Regions from separate parts of the Synechococcus sp. A15-62 genome, predicted to be linked through region 3. Evidence: predicted binding sites of a transcription regulator. Region 3 holds the regulator's gene; each other region holds the start of a gene.
The links. The regulator NtcA, encoded in region 3, controls nitrogen genes in cyanobacteria. The targets are predictions, from matches to a motif close to GTANCNNNNGNTAC.
Positions count from the first base shown of each region.

Region 1: a site for NtcA is predicted at 2,156-2,169, ahead of SynA1562_RS05305 (DUF4278 domain-containing protein). Genes of this name have one in related genera too.
Region 2: a site for NtcA is predicted at 1,495-1,508, ahead of cynS (cyanase). Genes of this name have one in related genera too.

Region 1 covers NZ_CP047950.1:939,489-944,895, reverse strand. Annotated here, with positions in the region: gene SynA1562_RS05330 (hypothetical protein) at 192-401, opposite strand; gene SynA1562_RS05325 (hypothetical protein) at 394-546, opposite strand; gene SynA1562_RS05320 (hypothetical protein) at 568-774, opposite strand; gene SynA1562_RS05315 (ParA family protein) at 901-1,548, opposite strand; gene SynA1562_RS05310 (hypothetical protein) at 1,558-1,749, opposite strand; gene SynA1562_RS05305 (DUF4278 domain-containing protein) at 2,256-2,360, shown strand; gene SynA1562_RS05300 (hypothetical protein) at 2,415-2,570, opposite strand; gene SynA1562_RS05295 (J domain-containing protein) at 2,616-3,389, opposite strand; gene SynA1562_RS05290 (SDR family oxidoreductase) at 3,405-4,070, opposite strand; gene SynA1562_RS05285 (hypothetical protein) at 4,127-4,360, opposite strand; gene SynA1562_RS05280 (hypothetical protein) at 4,843-5,169, opposite strand; gene SynA1562_RS05275 (hypothetical protein) at 5,268-5,407, shown strand, end outside.
Region 2 covers NZ_CP047950.1:2,246,406-2,251,812, reverse strand. Annotated here, with positions in the region: gene SynA1562_RS12755 (GNAT family N-acetyltransferase) at 1-136, shown strand, start outside; gene SynA1562_RS12750 (anthranilate phosphoribosyltransferase family protein) at 97-1,167, opposite strand; gene SynA1562_RS12745 (cyanate hydratase) at 1,240-1,410, opposite strand; gene cynS (cyanase) at 1,608-2,042, shown strand; gene SynA1562_RS12735 (HEAT repeat domain-containing protein) at 2,095-2,817, opposite strand; gene SynA1562_RS12730 (formate/nitrite transporter family protein) at 2,825-3,712, opposite strand; gene SynA1562_RS12725 (hypothetical protein) at 3,748-3,882, opposite strand; gene SynA1562_RS12720 (ferredoxin--nitrite reductase) at 3,953-5,407, opposite strand, start outside.
Region 3 covers NZ_CP047950.1:280,251-285,657, forward strand. Annotated here, with positions in the region: gene SynA1562_RS01375 (DUF3084 domain-containing protein) at 1-1,121, opposite strand, end outside; gene ntcA (global nitrogen regulator NtcA) at 1,149-1,865, opposite strand; gene rph (ribonuclease PH) at 1,924-2,667, opposite strand; gene SynA1562_RS01390 (cob(I)yrinic acid a,c-diamide adenosyltransferase) at 2,813-3,412, shown strand; gene dcd (dCTP deaminase) at 3,412-4,005, shown strand; gene thyX (FAD-dependent thymidylate synthase) at 4,020-4,742, opposite strand; gene SynA1562_RS01405 (thioredoxin domain-containing protein) at 4,787-5,362, opposite strand.

The sequences.
Region 1 (5,407 bases), 660 kb from region 3:
AGAGGAAAAGGTCGGCATCGCCACAGAGAAGAAGAAATGAATAGCGTCGCCCGAAGATGAAATTGTTTTATGGCTTCTGATACAGCCGTCCGCTGGCCTGTGTTCCTGCCGTTGGTGCTGTTCTTTGGTGGCATCGGCGCTGCAGCAGCGATGACCCAGTTGCTGGGATCGTTCTGAGCTTCAGGGCGCGATCAGACCAGGTTCAAAGCCCTAAGCACTTGAGCTCGAATCCCGCCGAGACGAAACCAAGCTTGAACGGCATCGGCCTTGCAGGTGTAGGGACGCCAATCGTCTTCATCAAGGCGCCGTTGGATGTGACGCACCACCCGTTCAGCGACGACACGATCACTGGATGCTTTCAAAAGGATCTGCCGGTCGTTCAGCTCAAACGTGTCAGTCATTTTTGGGCGGTTTGATCAGCTCACCGGTCTGTAATGACACCACAGCAAAGCTGCCCACAAAAACAAGCGCCACCAGGAGGAGGAAGGCCGCTGTGAGATTGCTGATCTCAAGCTGTCCGAGCATGAAGGCCAACAAGTTCGTCATCAAAAGCAGGAGCTTTTGAACCTAGACGGATTCGTTGTCGTTCAGATTGCCAAGAACCGCGCTGGCCATCGACAAACCGATGGCCAGCATCACAACGGCTTCGATCACGCGGCTTTGTTGGTGATGCTCGGCGCCTTGAGCAGAACCGCGGCGGAGGAAGGCTTCACCGTCACCTGACCAGAAGAAACGGATTGGGCTGGGGGCTGCCAGGTGGATGCTGCTGAGCAACGGGTGGGATTTTTCAACCAAGAACTGCGTCCCATCAACCTTCAATCAGCTGAGCCAAGGATTGCGGCTGCAGCGCTGAAGATCTGTCTGATTGGCGACCGATGCAGGAAGTGAGGTGGTTCTTGATCAAGCACTGATGGCGTCAGGCGGTGCTGCCAACAAGCGATCACGGATCTGAACAGCGGCCTGGCAGTAGGCCGACCATCCCCCCATGCGGCGCAGATCGGCACGACCACGATCATCCACAGCATTCGAGACACAAACACCCTCCACCTCTGCTTTTTCAAACGCCGCCAACAAGGGGATTTCCGCCTGCATCACATCCACATCAAAACCCTCCAAAATTTGGCGTGCTTCCTGGGCAAGCCGTTGTTTTCGGCTGTCCACCTTCACCAACAACGCGGAATGTCTCGTGTCCATCTGCCTAAGGATTGAGGAGAGCTCAACGGTGAGCTCAACCGATCTCGCCTGCGGCGTGGTGGGCAGCAAAACCAGGTCTGCTCCGGCCGAAAGGTTCTTGAGTTCATCCTCGTGGCTGCTGGCCTGCCCATCGGTGATGATCACCTGGGCATGGCGGGTGGCCTTTGCTGCAGCCTCCACAGGCACCACCTCAAACGGAAGCATCCCTCGGGCGGCATAGGCGGTGGCTGAGCGGTTGCGATCCGCATCAACAACACACACCGACAGGCCCTGCTGAGCCCAAACACAAGCCAAATGAATGCTGGTGCAGGTTTTTGCCACACCACCTTTCTGGCCAAAGACAGTCAAAAACATGGCGGAGGTTTAAATGCGCGGAATGATCGCGTCGTTGGGGAAGAACTCTTCAAACACACAGATGCGGTCGGCCCAACGGGCCTCCACTTCCAAGCGCATCAAGCGATTGCGCACCCACATCAAGGTGTCCACATCAATGGGTTTATGGAACTTGTGCTGCTGCGCCTTCACCCAATCATCCTTGCTCTGAGAGCTGTTCATGACCGCGAAAACTGTTGTGTCCATACCGTACGGATGGCATCTCTGAGCGCCAGCAGCTTCACATTGAGTAAGCATCAAGCATCACCCAATCGCAGCCGAACTGTTCAGCAGAACAACAAATTAATGGAAGCTTTGAGTCCGGACCAGAAGGTTTAGATCTGGAACCTCGAGATCGGTAGCCGATCCATCATTCCGACCATCCCAGCAACGACAGAATTGATTTAGTTCATCTTCAGCCTGTGATGACGCAAAAAGCACCCCAACTCAAGCCACGCCCTGTGCACACACCTCCCAAACGTGCTTGAACCACTTGGAGGCCTGTACCAAACAGCCTGAGCCGAACAGAATTCCTGTTTTGTAACAGCACGAACGACACGCGCATTGACAGTCCTTCTATAAAGGATCTGTAGCAACTGCTACGCAATCACGTTCACCTCGTCTTCGGCGAGGCGCAGTTCGACTCAGGCCATGGAACGGGGACCTGAGCTTGCTTCGAGGAACTCATCATGACCCTGACCTATCGCGGCCAGAAGTACAACCAGAGCAACGCTGCTGCTTCCAATGTTCAACGCCCTGTTCTTGTTTACCGCGGTCAGAAAGTCGCTCGCTGACAACAGCACGACGACCTCTTTCAAGCCCCGCCAAAGCGGGGCTTTTTTTATGGCTCATTCGCCTTCAGGATCGGGCTGTCTTGCCTTCCAACGTTCAAACCAAACGGCGACGGCGAGGGACACAGCCACGGCAAAGCCAGCACCAATCAGCACCACACCAACTTCCACCGGCATCAACACCACCTGTTGCTCCTTCAAATCATCGGACAAGACCGATCAACACGGCAAAGGCGGCGTTATCGAACCAAGGCGTTACTAAACCAACGACTGATACGCCTCATTGACGCGTCGAAACGCCTCAGCAGAACCACCGAGATCTGGATGGTGCTGCTTCACCAGTTTTCGATGCGCCTGCTTGATCTCCGCCAGGGATGCGTTGGCATCCAAGCCCAACACCTTTAAAGCTGCACGGCGTGGATCACGGGCATGGCCATTTTCCGGACGATCGGTTTGACGCTGGTCTGTTCGGGTGCGGCGCCCCTGCCGTCTGGAACCGGATTGCTCCTGACGCTGACGCAGCTGCTCCACCACACGCTGTGGATCCTCATCCAGCCATTCACTGGCGCGAACCCCAAACAAGGCAAACGCCGCCAGAACTGCCGTTGTTTGCTTGTTCGGCTTGGCACCCACCGCCGCCAGGAGATCTGTTCCCAGCCCCGGAACCAACCGATCCAACCGCTGTTCAAGGCTTAAGTGGGCAGGAAAACCACTCCGGTTGAGCTGCTCAATCAACAGCTCCAAACCCCGCTGACGCAGTGCCGTCCATCCCTGCTGCTGAGCAAGGGCGTGCCCCCATGCCCGCACCTGTTGGCTGCTGATCCGTGGTGGAGCTTGAGCCGATGGCTCACTCCAGGGGCGATGGGATCTTGCTTGCGTGCGAATGCGTTGGCGTTGCAATCGCTCCAACTCACGGTTGAGCCGCAACACCTCGCGACGCAAAGCATCGTTCTCCGCCAGCAACGCCTCAACATTGCTGGTGACCCGTTGTTCAGGGCGTCCACCAGACCAATGCCGCGGATCAAAGCCCAAAGCGTGTCTCCCGTCTCACCACGGCAACAACTCACCATTGGCATGCCAGAAGCTGCCGCTGGTGGCCATGGTTAAGCCATCGATCCGTGCCAGCAGACCCTTCACCGACTGCTCGGGGGGGATCCCGCTGGGATTGAAGCGAATCATGCGGGTGCGCACCAATCCGGGATGCAAAATCGCCACGGCGATGCCCCGCGATTCCAGGTCAATCGCCAACGATTTTCCAGCCATGTTGAGGGCCACCTTCGACATCCGATAGCCATAGGAACCTCCCGAGCTGTTGTCGTCGATGGATCCCATGCGGCTGGTCATCAGCACCAACTTGGCGCCACTGGGCATCTGATCCACCAACGCCCTGGCCAGCAGCAAAGGAGCAAGGGCATTCACCTCAAACTGGCGTCGAATCCCGGTGGGATCCAAATCCATCAGGCCCATCGACTGCAAAATCCCGGCATTGAGAATGACGCCACCGAGGGGCAAACCATCTAGACGCTGCACCAGGTCATCAATGGCTTGGCTATCGCTCAACTCAAGGCCGGCTTCCACCCGCACCCCCAAACCCTCGAGTTCATCACTGGTTTGACGGCAAACCGCCACCACGTCATCACCCCGGGCCTTGAGCTGCCGGCAGTATTCCAAGCCGATCCCACGGTTGGCACCGGTGACCAGAAACGTCGCCATCGGGAGGTTTCAGCAACCGCCATCCTGCCGGCTCTTGCGTCGATCCACTAACGCGATCACGCCGAAAAATCCCCCTCGACGCCGTACTGATGCAAACACTGTTTCACAGTGAGTACTGAAACCGTACCGCCGGTCTCTGCATCCACCAGCAGGTATGGGCAGCCTCGGAGCACGCAGCGCCGCCGTGCGTCGATGTAGGCATCAAAAGCGTTGGCATGGGAACACTCCTCCACCCAACCTTCACTGCTGAGATATCGCGTGAGGATCATGCCCACAGACGCCTGGGCCACCGGTTATGGCTCAGGACATTCCGCATCCCCAGAAGTGACTTGAAGTCTTCGGGATCACAACGGAAAGAATGAACCCAAAGCAAGGCAGATCAATGGGATTCAGCTGATCCCTGCACAACGGTGACCACCTGATTCCAGGTGGCATGCACCACGCGGTAGGTCTTCAAGGTGGCGCGTGATTTGGTGCGGGCGTTCACGAAGGCTTTGAACTCCGTTTTGAAGCAGATCTCTTGGATCCACTGCCCTCCATGATCAAGCCTCTCGATGCAATACATCAGAGATCAAGCGGTTAAAAACATCACAACCGCAAAACTTTTGCTGAGCACAAAAACAAAAGATGGTTTTCGGGATCGGTCAAAAAAAGCCCCCGCGCTGGGCGGAGGCTCGGGTGGTGTGAGGAGTCGACGATTTTGCAACTGCCGACTCTGATTTCATAGCCCGATTTCAGAGCAGCAGCTCCCCCAGCCACAAAGCTTTAACCACTACAAATAGAGAACACTGGCGCGACAGCGCTGGAGCGCATCACGCACAGCCTTCAGCCCCGTTTCGTCTGGCCGATGCAGCCCGGCAGGCACCACCATCTCGTCGTCCTGATCCAGATGAACCCGTGCAGAGAACCAGGTGCCAGGTCCTGGCACAGACGCACGGCAGATCGGATCTTGGCTGTCGTCCAGACGTCGCTCGATCAACCAACCCTCCACCCGATCCAAGGGCTGAAACGCCGTTGAGGCAGAAGCGACAGGCACCATCAGGATGAGCGGCAACACGTGAAAGGCCTGCATCACAAGGCTGGGGCGAGCAAAGCGCACCCATCGTCACAGAGAACACCGGTTCAACCGCACTGTTGCGTTAGAAGGGCTGCGTCGCGGAGCCGTCGATGCCGTTATTTCGCTGTGAAGGGTGCTCCATGCGCATCGAACGCTCGATGGCGGCGTACTGGCGCAACAAAGGGAAACTGCTGTGCTCCACCTGTCTCGATCGCCAGGAGATGCCTCTGAAAACGGCCGAGACCGGTCGGAAACAAGGTTCTTCCGAATTCCGTGCCAA
Region 2 (5,407 bases), 330 kb from region 3:
GGAGGCCAGTCAGTTCAGTCGACCGTTGCTAGAGCGACTTGGTTGGTGTGTGGAAGCGCCGGAGATGATCCTGATTGGAGGCGTTCCGTTCGAGCGCTATCGGATGCTCAAGCTGCTCCGCCAAGCGCAGAGTTGATCGAGCATGGCTTGGGCCTGACCCGTCTGCAGAACGGATGCTGCCCGTTGAATGCCCTGTTCCAGGGAATCACTGCAGCCGGAGAACCACAGATAGGCGCCGGCGTTCCAGCGCAGGGCATCGCAGAGAGGGCCTTTGTTCTGCAGGGCGTTGCGTGCTTGATCGGCCCAGGTGTTCTCGTCAGCCCATTCCACGTCGGCGTCGTGACAGCCATGGTCACGGGGGTGCAGGATCAACCGCTCCGCCTTGCCGTTTCCCACTCGGGCCGTGATGCAGGCTCTGCCGATGGGCAGGTCGGTTCCCCCTTCCAAGCCCTTCACGGTGAGAACATCGGTTTCGCCGGCTTCCTTCAGGGCTTCCCAGGCGCGGGCTTCTGTTGGTGGGTGGACAAAGCCACTCACAAGGAGGTGGTCGCCTTGGTGGGGTGTCCAGAGCAGTTCCAGGCTGGCAACCGGGGGACGCTTGCCCAGTTCCTCGCGATAGCCGATCAGGGTTTCCGCAATGGGGAAGTGATCCGGCTGGTGAATCAGGGCGAAGCCGTTCTGCTGGAACCCGTCGGCGACGGCGCTGATCGGCAGACCTGTGAGGTCGAGATCAAGAAGGCGGAACAGATCAACAGCGGTGACGCCGTATTTGATCGGCATCCGGTCACCGCCCTGCAGAACCACCGGCTGCCCACAGGCCAGCAGCACCAGCGCGGTGAGCGGGTAGATCGGCGCTGTGCGCGTGCGTCCGTCGTAGGGCATGCCGAAACACAACGGTGCTCGACTGCCAGCGGTGGATTGCAGCACCGGGCCATGGGCTCGGTAGGTGTCGAGCATGCCCGTGAGTTCCTGGGGTTCGGGTCGTCGGATGCGATGGGCAATCAGGAAGGCGCCGATCTGTGCGGGCGTCGCTTCGCCCTGCAGCATCAGCTCCATGGCATCAGCCGCTTCCTCGCGACTCATGCCTTTGCTGGTGTGTTCACCGCTTCCCACCTTGCGCAGGTGCTGCTTGAAGCGGTCGCGGCCGGAGAGAACTGCGCTCGTCAAAGGTCCAGCCTCAAGCTGAGGTCAGTCTTTAGGAGCGACTGACCCGCCAGGGGTAGCAATTGCTACGAAAGTTCAGGGGCTGCTCAGTCGGGATAACCCCTCGAAGCTGCCATGGCGTGGATGCTGCGGGTGGTGGCGTCCTTCTGCGTAATAGAGCCGCTCCAGCATCAGCTGGGGAGCAGTTGTTGGTGGCAGAAATTGCGCCTGAAGCAGGGTCGCCATTGTTTGGAAAAACTGACTCATTTCAAATTTCTTCTATAGACACAATTCCACTCGCAGCATGGGCCTGTTGGCTGTGCTTATTGCTTCAAAACAGGCTGTTGTTTTGTAGTTAATGCTTCATTGTTCAGTCAGCGTTTGCGCAACAGTTTCTCTGCTGCTGAGACGTTCCAACTTGGAACGCTGTTTTTGAAGCGGCCATAACAAATTTTCGTTCAATCATGACTGTTACTGCTGCCTTGATGGCTGCCAAGAAGGCCAAGGGCATGAGCTTTGCCGATCTGGAATCGGCTCTGGGCCTTGATGAGGTCTGGATTGCTTCCTTGTTCTATGGACAAGCCACTGCATCCAAGGAAGAGGCTGAAAAGCTGGCTGAGCTGCTCTCCCTTGACCCAGCCATCACCGCCGCTTTGCAGGAGTTCCCCACCAAGGGAAGCCTCGATCCGGTGATCCCCACTGATCCCTTGATCTACCGCTTCTACGAGATCATGCAGGTTTATGGCATGCCCCTGAAGGATGTGATCCAGGAGCATTTTGGTGACGGCATCATGAGCGCGATCGACTTCACGCTTGATGTGGACAAAGTGGAGGATCCCAAAGGTGATCGCGTCAAAATCACCATGTGCGGCAAGTTCCTGCCTTATAAAAAGTGGTGAACAACCAAGTGTCTTGATTGAAGACATCAAGCCCCGCTTTTGCGGGGTTTTTTTATTGGCGGAATTGTTGGCTCAGTTGGGTGCTGGCCATTTTCCGCCGAACGTCATCATTCAGCTCCTGGCTCAACTCCAGCAGGCAGCGCTGACTCGTAGGTGTGGCGATGCAACCGAGCGCGCGGAAGGCTGCCTCGGCAACAGGCAGGGAACCGTTGCCACAAAGCTCTGCCAGCTTTTCGCTGATCAACACGCCATCGCGGCGTTGCAGAACCCGAATGGCGGCCACAACGACTGGATCGCGAAAATCATTCAACACCTCTTGGCAGAACTGCAGCAGTTCACCGTCGTCCAGGCAGTGGGACCGGAAGCTGAGCAGTTGAAGACCGGCAATTCGGTGCAGTTGGCCCGGGTGATGCAGGCAATTCACCACCACCGATTCGGGAACTTCGGCCCCCCAGCAGGCGAGAGCCTGAACCACCATCAGGTTGGCGGCTTCATCGTCCGAGGTTTGCTCGAGTTGAGCCAACAACCAATCGCGGGCTTCGCTTTGGTGGCACAGCCCTGCCGCCATCACCAAATCGGGAAGAACCCCGTGGTGGGCGAGGAGGTCTTGGATCACGGGCCAGCCGCGTTCGGCCTGCATGCCCAGTTTTTCGCAGAGGGCTCGCCGCAGATCAACAGAAAGGCTGGGGGAGTAGACCTCCCCCAGCCAAGAGGGCTCCAAAGGAGCGCGTCGAGATCGGGCGAGCCGTTCCCAGAGAACGGCTTCGTCGTTCATGGATGGATCAGCGGGCACCCAGTTCAGCAGCGAGCTCACGCTCCAGCTTTTCATCGTGCTCGGTGGGCAGCACGTTCTCCATCGGAGTGCGATGGGTGCTGTAGAAGAGCATGCCGATGAACACCATGCCGCCCACGATGTTGCCGAGGGTGACAGGCAGGAAGTTCCAGAAGATCACCTTGGTGAAGGGGACGCCTGAACCGAGGATCGGGCCAGCGGTGTGCAGGAACTGGTTCACCACGATGTGCTCCATGCCCATCGATTGGAAGGCGGTGATCGGAAGCCAGCAGGCCAGGATCTTGCCGGGAACGCTCTTGCTCACCAGAGCCATGGTCACGCCCAGGCAAACCAACCAGTTGGCCACAAGTCCGCGTAGGAAGGCGAGGAAGAAGCCCATGCTTCCCAGGGCCTCGTACTTCTTCTCAACGTTGATTTGATTGAGGGCCATGATTTTCTGGGCCACGGCATCCCAGATCGGCGGGCCGACGTTGTCAGCAGCGCCATCCATGGTGCCGCTGGTGAGGCTGATGGCCATGATCACGGCCACAACGGCGGTGCCGATCCAGTTGCCGATCCACACCCAGACCCAGTTGCGGAAGGTGGCACCCCAAGTGCTCTTGCCGGCCCAAGTGGCCATCGGCAGCAGGGCAAAGTTGCCGGTCACCAGCTCCATGCCAAACAGCACGATGCTGGCGAAGCCGAAGGGGAACAGCAGCGAGCCCACGAAGGGGGCTTTGACGGTGATGCCCACGGTGAGGGCCAGGATCACCGCCAGGCCAAGGATGGCCCCGGAGTAAAAGCCACGGATCAGCAGGTTCTTCACGCTGACCGTTGATTTTTTGCCGCCGGCGGCAATCATGCCGTCGACAAGCTCATTGGGTAGGACGTAGTCCATCAGATGAGATTGAGAATTGGACGAAGGTTTTGATGTCAACCGCTGATGCGGTTCATCAGGCGGGAGAACAGATCAGGGCTGCCGCCCTGACGGTTGATGGCGGCTCCGTCGCGACCACTGGCGCTGAGCCAGTTGACGAAACGAGAGAACACGTCGTTGCGGTTGGCCATGACGGTGAGGGGGAGTGGTCGATGCGGGGAGCCGTGACTTCAAAAGGAAGCGTCACGGCCAAAGCAGCGATCAGGCCTTTGGGGTGGCCCCGAACTTTTCGATCAACACCTCTTTGAGAGCGATCTTGATCTCATCGGCCGGGATCGCCTTGCGGTGGATTTCGCCGATGCTCGGGTTGGCGCCTTGGGAACCACCGATGGTCATCGTGTAGCCCTCTCCCATGACGCCTTCACTGTTTTTGGCCTTGGTGCCGGTGAGGCCGATGGCACCCATGTAGGCCTGGCCGCAGGTGTTGGGGCAGCCGGTCCAGTGGATCTTCAGCTCTTCAGGAAGATTGAGCTCTTGGTCGAGTTCCTTGGCTGCTTCGAGCGCTTGGTCCTTGGTGTTGGTGAGGGCGAAACCGCAGTAGGTGTTGCCGGTGCAGGACACCGTTCCTGCGGAGATGTGACCGGGCTCCAGCGGGAAGCGTTGCACCAGGGCGTCTGCCTTCAGGGCGTCGAGCTTGTCGTTGGGAAGGCCAACGAGGATGACGTTTTGATCTTCGGTCAGACGCACCTCACCACTGCCGTAGTTGAGGCTTGCGGTTGCCAGATCCTGCAGATCCTGGGCGGTCAGGCGACCCACCGGAACGTGCAGTCCGGCGTAGGAGAGCCCTTCCTGTTTCTGAGGATGGAAGCCGTAGTGGGAGCGGGGCGTGGTGTTGAAAACAGAGCCCGGATCGGGGGTCAACGGACCGAAGAGTTCTTCCACCTGGCTGCGGAACACGTCGTGGCCCACTTGATCCAGGTAGAGGCGGAAGCGGCCTTTGGGGCGCTTGTCGCGCTCACCGTTGTCACGCCAGAGCCGGATCACGGCATCGGTCATCTTGCAGATTTCCTCTTGCTTCACCCAGGCATTGAGGGGAACGGCATAGGCGTTCATTTGCGATGACAGAACACCGCCGATCCAGACGCCAAATCCCATCACCCCATCCCGTTCCACTGGGTGGAAAACGATGTCGTTGTGGAGCAGGAAATTGTCCTTTGCACCGGCAACGGCGGTGTTCCACTTGCGGGGCAGGTTCGAATACTCCGGGTTGCCCTGGCAGTTGTTGGTGAGGAAGTTCTGCAGCTCGGTGGTGTAAGGCCGCGTGTCGACGATCTCGTTGGGATCAATGCCGGCGATGGGGTTGCCGGTGACGTTGCGGGGGTTGTCGAAGCCGGATTGGATCGTGCTGAGGCCGGCTTCCTTCAGCCGCTTGAGGATTTCAGGCAGGTCGCCCAGCAGCACACCGCGCAATTGCAGGTTCTGACGGGTGGTGATGTCGCAGCTGCCGTTTTCGCCGTAGCGCTCAACGATGGAACCAACCACCCGCAGCTGATCGGCCGTCAGCACGCCATTGGGCACCCGCAGGCGCAGCATGAATTTGCCTGGCGTTTTCGGACGCCAGAACATGCCATACCACTTCAAACGCAACTGAAGGTCGGTTTCATCCACCTGCTCCCAGCCAAGCTCGGCGAATTTTTCAATCTCGCTGCCGACCAA
Region 3 (5,407 bases):
GGATCGGCGCTGTCGCTGACCCCTGCGGAAATCACCTCCAGGACAACGCTTTGGCTGGGGCCTTCCATCAGGGTCTGGGTCAGTTGGGAGAGGGCTGATCCATCGAACTGAAGCCCCTCGGTCAGGGATCCACGCCGCTGCACCTCGGCATAGGCCGAGGCCAGGAGAAGGTTCATTCGTGTACGAATGCCCTCTGGCGTGCGGTCATTCGGTTGAAGCGTGGTTGTGGCCAGCACATCTCCACGTTGGGCCACCGGCCGGTTGGGACGCACCTCGGGGAAGGCGTACACCGCCGTTTCACCCCGTAGCACATTGGTGGCGGAGCGCAGCGAGATCACCCAGGTTTCCGGTTTGCGGATGATGTTTTGCAGGCGTTCTACGTCGCTGCGAGGAACGCGGATCAACTGGCGTTCGGGCGCTTCGCCAGGCCTCACTTTCCCGTAGGCGTTGAGATTGGCCTCCTGCAACAGCCTGTCGACGGCTTGTTTGGCCTGGTCCGGAGCCTCGAGTCGAACCGTTGCTCTCGCCAAGGTCTGGCCGCTGCTGATCACCACCGATCCACGCCTCAGGGCGACCAGATTGCGTTCCAGTTGTTTGAGTTCCTGCTCCCCGGCACGGATACGGCTGCGAACGCTGTTGAGTTCGGCTTCCGTGCGTTGAATGTCCGCATCGCGGGAGGCGATGTCCTGGCTGAGGCGCTCACGTTCAGCTACAAGTTGGGCCCGCTCGTTCTGAAGAGGAGCCAGTTCAAGGCGCAGGGTGTTGGCCCGCTGCTGCGCTTGCTTTAGCTCAATGGCGATCCGCCTGGTTTCCGTTTGGGTCTTGTCCCGTTCGCGCTCGGCTGCCTTGAGCTGTCGCCGGCTGTCCTGGAGCTTCTCCTGCAGGGCATCCAGCTCAAACAGGCCCACCCGCAGCTGTCGGCTCACTAGCAGCATCAGGCCAAGTGAAAGCGCACTGATCAGGCTGCCGGTCAGAACCGTGATCAGAACGGCGGTGCGCCTTGGGCGCATCTTGAACAAACTCAGTCGCGCCTTGCCAACGCGGCTACCCAGACGATCACCCAGGGTCGACAGCACGCCCCCGAGCACCAGCAGAACCAGAATCAGTGCCCAGCCGCTCATGGCTGCACGTGTGGGGCGATGGCCGGACTAGCTGAAGCGTTTGGCCAGAGCGATCGGATCCAGAACGGTGATTTTCTTGCGGTCAATCTGAACCAGACCGGATTGACGCAAGTCTCCCAGCAGACGCGTGATTGTGACGCGTGTTGAGCCAATTGCTTCAGCGATGGCTTGATGGGACAGGCGCAGGTCGATGGTGATGCCCAGCTCATCCGCCACGCCGAAATCCCTGCACAGCACCAGCAGGAAGCTCACCAGCCGGGACGACATGTCCCGATGGGTGAGGGTTTCAATCATCGTTTCGGTCTGCAGAATCCGACTGGAGAGACCCTGCAGCAGGCGCAGTCCAACGCTGGTGTCGGCTTCGATGGCGGCCTTCACGGAGGTCGCCGGTGCCGTCACCATCTCGACCCTGGTGAAGGCCACAGCGTGGTAAAAGCGATCAGACCGTTGGCCGGTCAGCAGTGACAGCACACCGAAGAGGCTGTTTTCGCGGAGCAGGGCCACGGTGATTTCCTCCCCCGACTCGTAGACGCGGGACAGACGAACGGCCCCCCGGCGGATCAGATACACCCGTTCTGCGGGATCCCCAGGGAAGAAAATGGTCTTGTTGCGATCCACCAGTTCAGTGCTGGCGCCATCGAGATCTCGGATGATCTCCAGGAGAGAACGGTTGGCCGGTTCTGCGCTGGGAGATGGAGCCACCATCTGCGGGGCGTATCGGCTGAAACCTCGGCTACTGGTCATGACAACCCCCTGGTGAAGCGAAATTACGGACCCGGCGGTGGCCGCCATGTAGCGGTTATTACGTAACTCTGCTGTGCTCGGTGAAGGCTTGGCGTTGTTCCTGCATCAGGGATGACAATCCCGGCTCCGCCAAATCCAGCAGCTCATTGAGCTGGCTGCGGCTGAAGGGTGCTCCCTCCGCAGTTCCCTGGATTTCCAAAAGACGGCCATCGCCGGCCTGCACAACGTTCAAGTCCACCTCGGCTCGGCTGTCTTCGCTGTAGTCCAGATCCAGCAAGGCCTGGCCATCCACCAAGCCCACGGAGACGGCCGCCACCTGATCGACAAGCGGCGATTGCTCCAGCACTCCCTTTTCCACCAGCGATCGGCAGGCCTGGTCCAGGGCGAGCCAAGCCCCGGTGATCGAGGCCGTCCGGGTGCCGGCGTCCGCCTGGATCACGTCGCAGTCGATCAGCAAGGTGCGCTCCCCCAGGCGTTCCATGTCGATCACGGCGCGCAGGCTGCGCCCGATCAACCGCTGAATCTCCTGGGTGCGACCCGAGAGTTTCATCAGCTCCCGTGATTGCCGCTGTGGGGTGGACCCGGGCAGCAACCGGTATTCGGCGCTGAGCCATCCCAGCCCTTCTCCCTTCCGCCAGCGGGGAACCTTGTCCTCCAAGCAGACGCTGCAGAGCACAGCGGTTCGGCCCGTGTGAACCACCAGGGAGCTCAGGGCAAACCCCATGGGATTCCAAGTCACCGAGAACGGTCGCAACTGCTCTGGGCGACGGCCATCAGTGCGGTGTTCAGGGGATTGGCTCATCGGTGGTGTGCAGTTCGTCAAGCCTCGCAGGCGGTTGGTTCTTGCCCTGTCCAAACACCATGGGTGGTGTCAATCCCCTTGTGGAATGTGATCTCGCCGCTACATTCAAGGTCTCGCCGGGGGTACCCGGGCAGATGCTTCCGTGATGACCACAAGCCTCGCCAATCCCCAAGCGCTCCAGAACTCCCTGGATCAGGATCAGCAGGCTTTGCAGCGGGCGGGCCTCAGGCCCGTAGCACCTGTATCTGATCCGCCACCCCTGCATCTGGTGGCCCCCGAAGGACAGCTTCAAGTGCATACGGCGCCCTACCGAGGCAGTTTCGCCAGTGTTCTGAGTCAGGCCATGCGTGCTGCCGGCTTGGGCAGTCGTGTTCTGATCAGTCAGTTCCTCAAAGGGGGCGTTCAGCAGGGACCGGCCGGACGGGTGCAGCTCTGCGGAGGTCTTGTCTGGCTCCGTCCGGAAGTGCCCCTCTGCCTCTCCTCACCGGGGCATCCCGGTGGCGCCGAGGCGGTGGCTGCGGTTTGGTCCATCTGTCGCCAGCACCTGATTCAGGGAGATCTCGATCAGCTGGTTCTGGATGAAATCGGCCTCGCCGTGGCCTTCGGATACCTGGATGAGGCGGATGTGATTGCAGCCCTTGAGCAGCGGCCCGCTTCGATGGATGTGATCATCACTGGACCTGCAATCCCCGCCGGTGTGGTGGAGATGGCAGATCAAGTCACGGAGTTGCGCCGAGGTTTCTGATGCTCAAGTGCGATCGCTGGATCACTGAACAGGCCGGTCAGGGAATGATTGAGCCATTCCAGAGCGGTCTAGTCCGTCACCTGGATCCGGAGCAGAAGCTGAGACCGGTGTTGAGTTTCGGTTGCTCCTCCTATGGCTACGACCTGCGCTTGTCGCCCCAGGAATTCCTGATCTTCCGGCATGTTCCGGGCACGGTGATGAACCCCAAGCGGTTCAACCCAGCCAATCTCGAGCCCACCCCTCTTCATGAAGACGAAGACGGGCGCTATTTCATTCTCCCTGCGCATTCCTACGGCCTTGGTGTGGCGTTGGAGAAGCTGCGGGTTCCCCCCAACATCACCGTGATCTGTTTGGGCAAGAGCACCTATGCCCGCCTTGGAATCATCGTCAACACCACTCCGGCAGAAGCCAGCTGGGAGGGTCATCTCACCCTTGAATTCAGCAACAGCTCTGGCGCTGACTGTCGGATCTATGCCGATGAAGGCATCTGTCAGCTGCTGTTTTTTGAAGGTGATCCCTGCTCGACCACCTACAGCGATCGACAAGGCAAATACCAGCACCAACCGGAACGGGTGACGCTGGCCAAGGTTTAGCCCCCCCCTCTTTCTTACGGGGCCAGTCGCGCCCGGTGAAGCCTGCTTTTTTCATACCAGGCTGCGAATTCTGGGGCCCAATTCACCATGTGGGGCCACATCAGATCGCAGAGCTGGCGGATCTCCAACTGGGCATCGAGCTTGGCCCTCAGATCCATGAAATGCAGGAATGCCCGCAGGCTGAAGCTCACCACAAAATGCTGGCGGTAGTCGAAGGGAAGGATGCCGCGGGCGTGTTCCTCGGCGAAACCGGCCTTGAGCAGATCCCTGTAGCGCTCGGCGGCACTTCGGCACAGATCGAGATCCTGTTGGCGTAGTGCTTCGTTGTAGGCGTATTTCTTTCCCTGCCGATCGCTGTACTCGCCGACGGGCCGTAGGTAAAACACTTCCTCCAGGTCCAAGGCGCCATCCGCTGCACGGCAGATGCGTTCACCGGTGTAGCGCATGGATTGCACATCGAAGCTCACCCCAACCCGGTGGGTGCGGGCCTGCTGCATCACCGAGTGCGGGAACCATCCCACGTTCAGCACGATCTGCGCATGCTCCATCGGGCCGTAGTGGCCGCGTTCTCCAGACAGCAGACGTTTCACACAGATCTCCCCTGCCCGTTGCTCATCGGGCCAGTTGGCACGATCTGCGGCCACGAATCCTTCGCTGTAGTCCTGATGCATGGCGGCATACACGCATTGCTGCGGGTTCGGCGTGGCTGCGATCAGATCGACCCGAAAGCGGTCCATGGGAGCGTCAGAGTGACGAGTTGTGGTGATCATGGCGAGGCGTGTCAACCATGGCTGCGGGGCCCGGCGTTGGCTGGGCTTGAGGCACCTGCCAACGCATTGTTCGCGGAGAAGGGCGTCTCCAGCCGGCTGATGTTGCCGACGCCAGGCAAAGCAGGCAACGGTTGATCTTCAATCAGTGCTGTGGTGAGCAGCTGGAGTTCATCAACGCTGCGTAAACCGATGGATCGCCCCTTGGCTTCCCCTTCAGCATCGAACAGATTCAACTGGGGAATGCCGTTGACGTCGTAGCGATCAACAAGATCTTGCCAACGGGGGTTGTCGACGTTGACCAGAACAACATCGAGTCGATCCCGCGATCGCTTCTCCAAATCCAGCATCGAAGGCGCCATCTCCCTGCAGACCTGGCACCAATCGGCGTAGAACTCGATCAGGGTTGGGCGTCCATTGGTCAACGCCATTTGCGGGTCGAGGGATCGTCTCGCCAGCTGCTCCATCGGGCTTTCGCTCTGAATGCCGCCCCGCAGGATGACCAGGCCAATGGCCAGAACCACCGCGATCAGCACCAGCACCCATCGCTGTGCTGTGCCCAGGGGCGAAGACTTCGGAGTGCCTGTCATCGCACTGCAACCTCAGCGATCACTCTGGCAGCTCCTTCGAAAGGC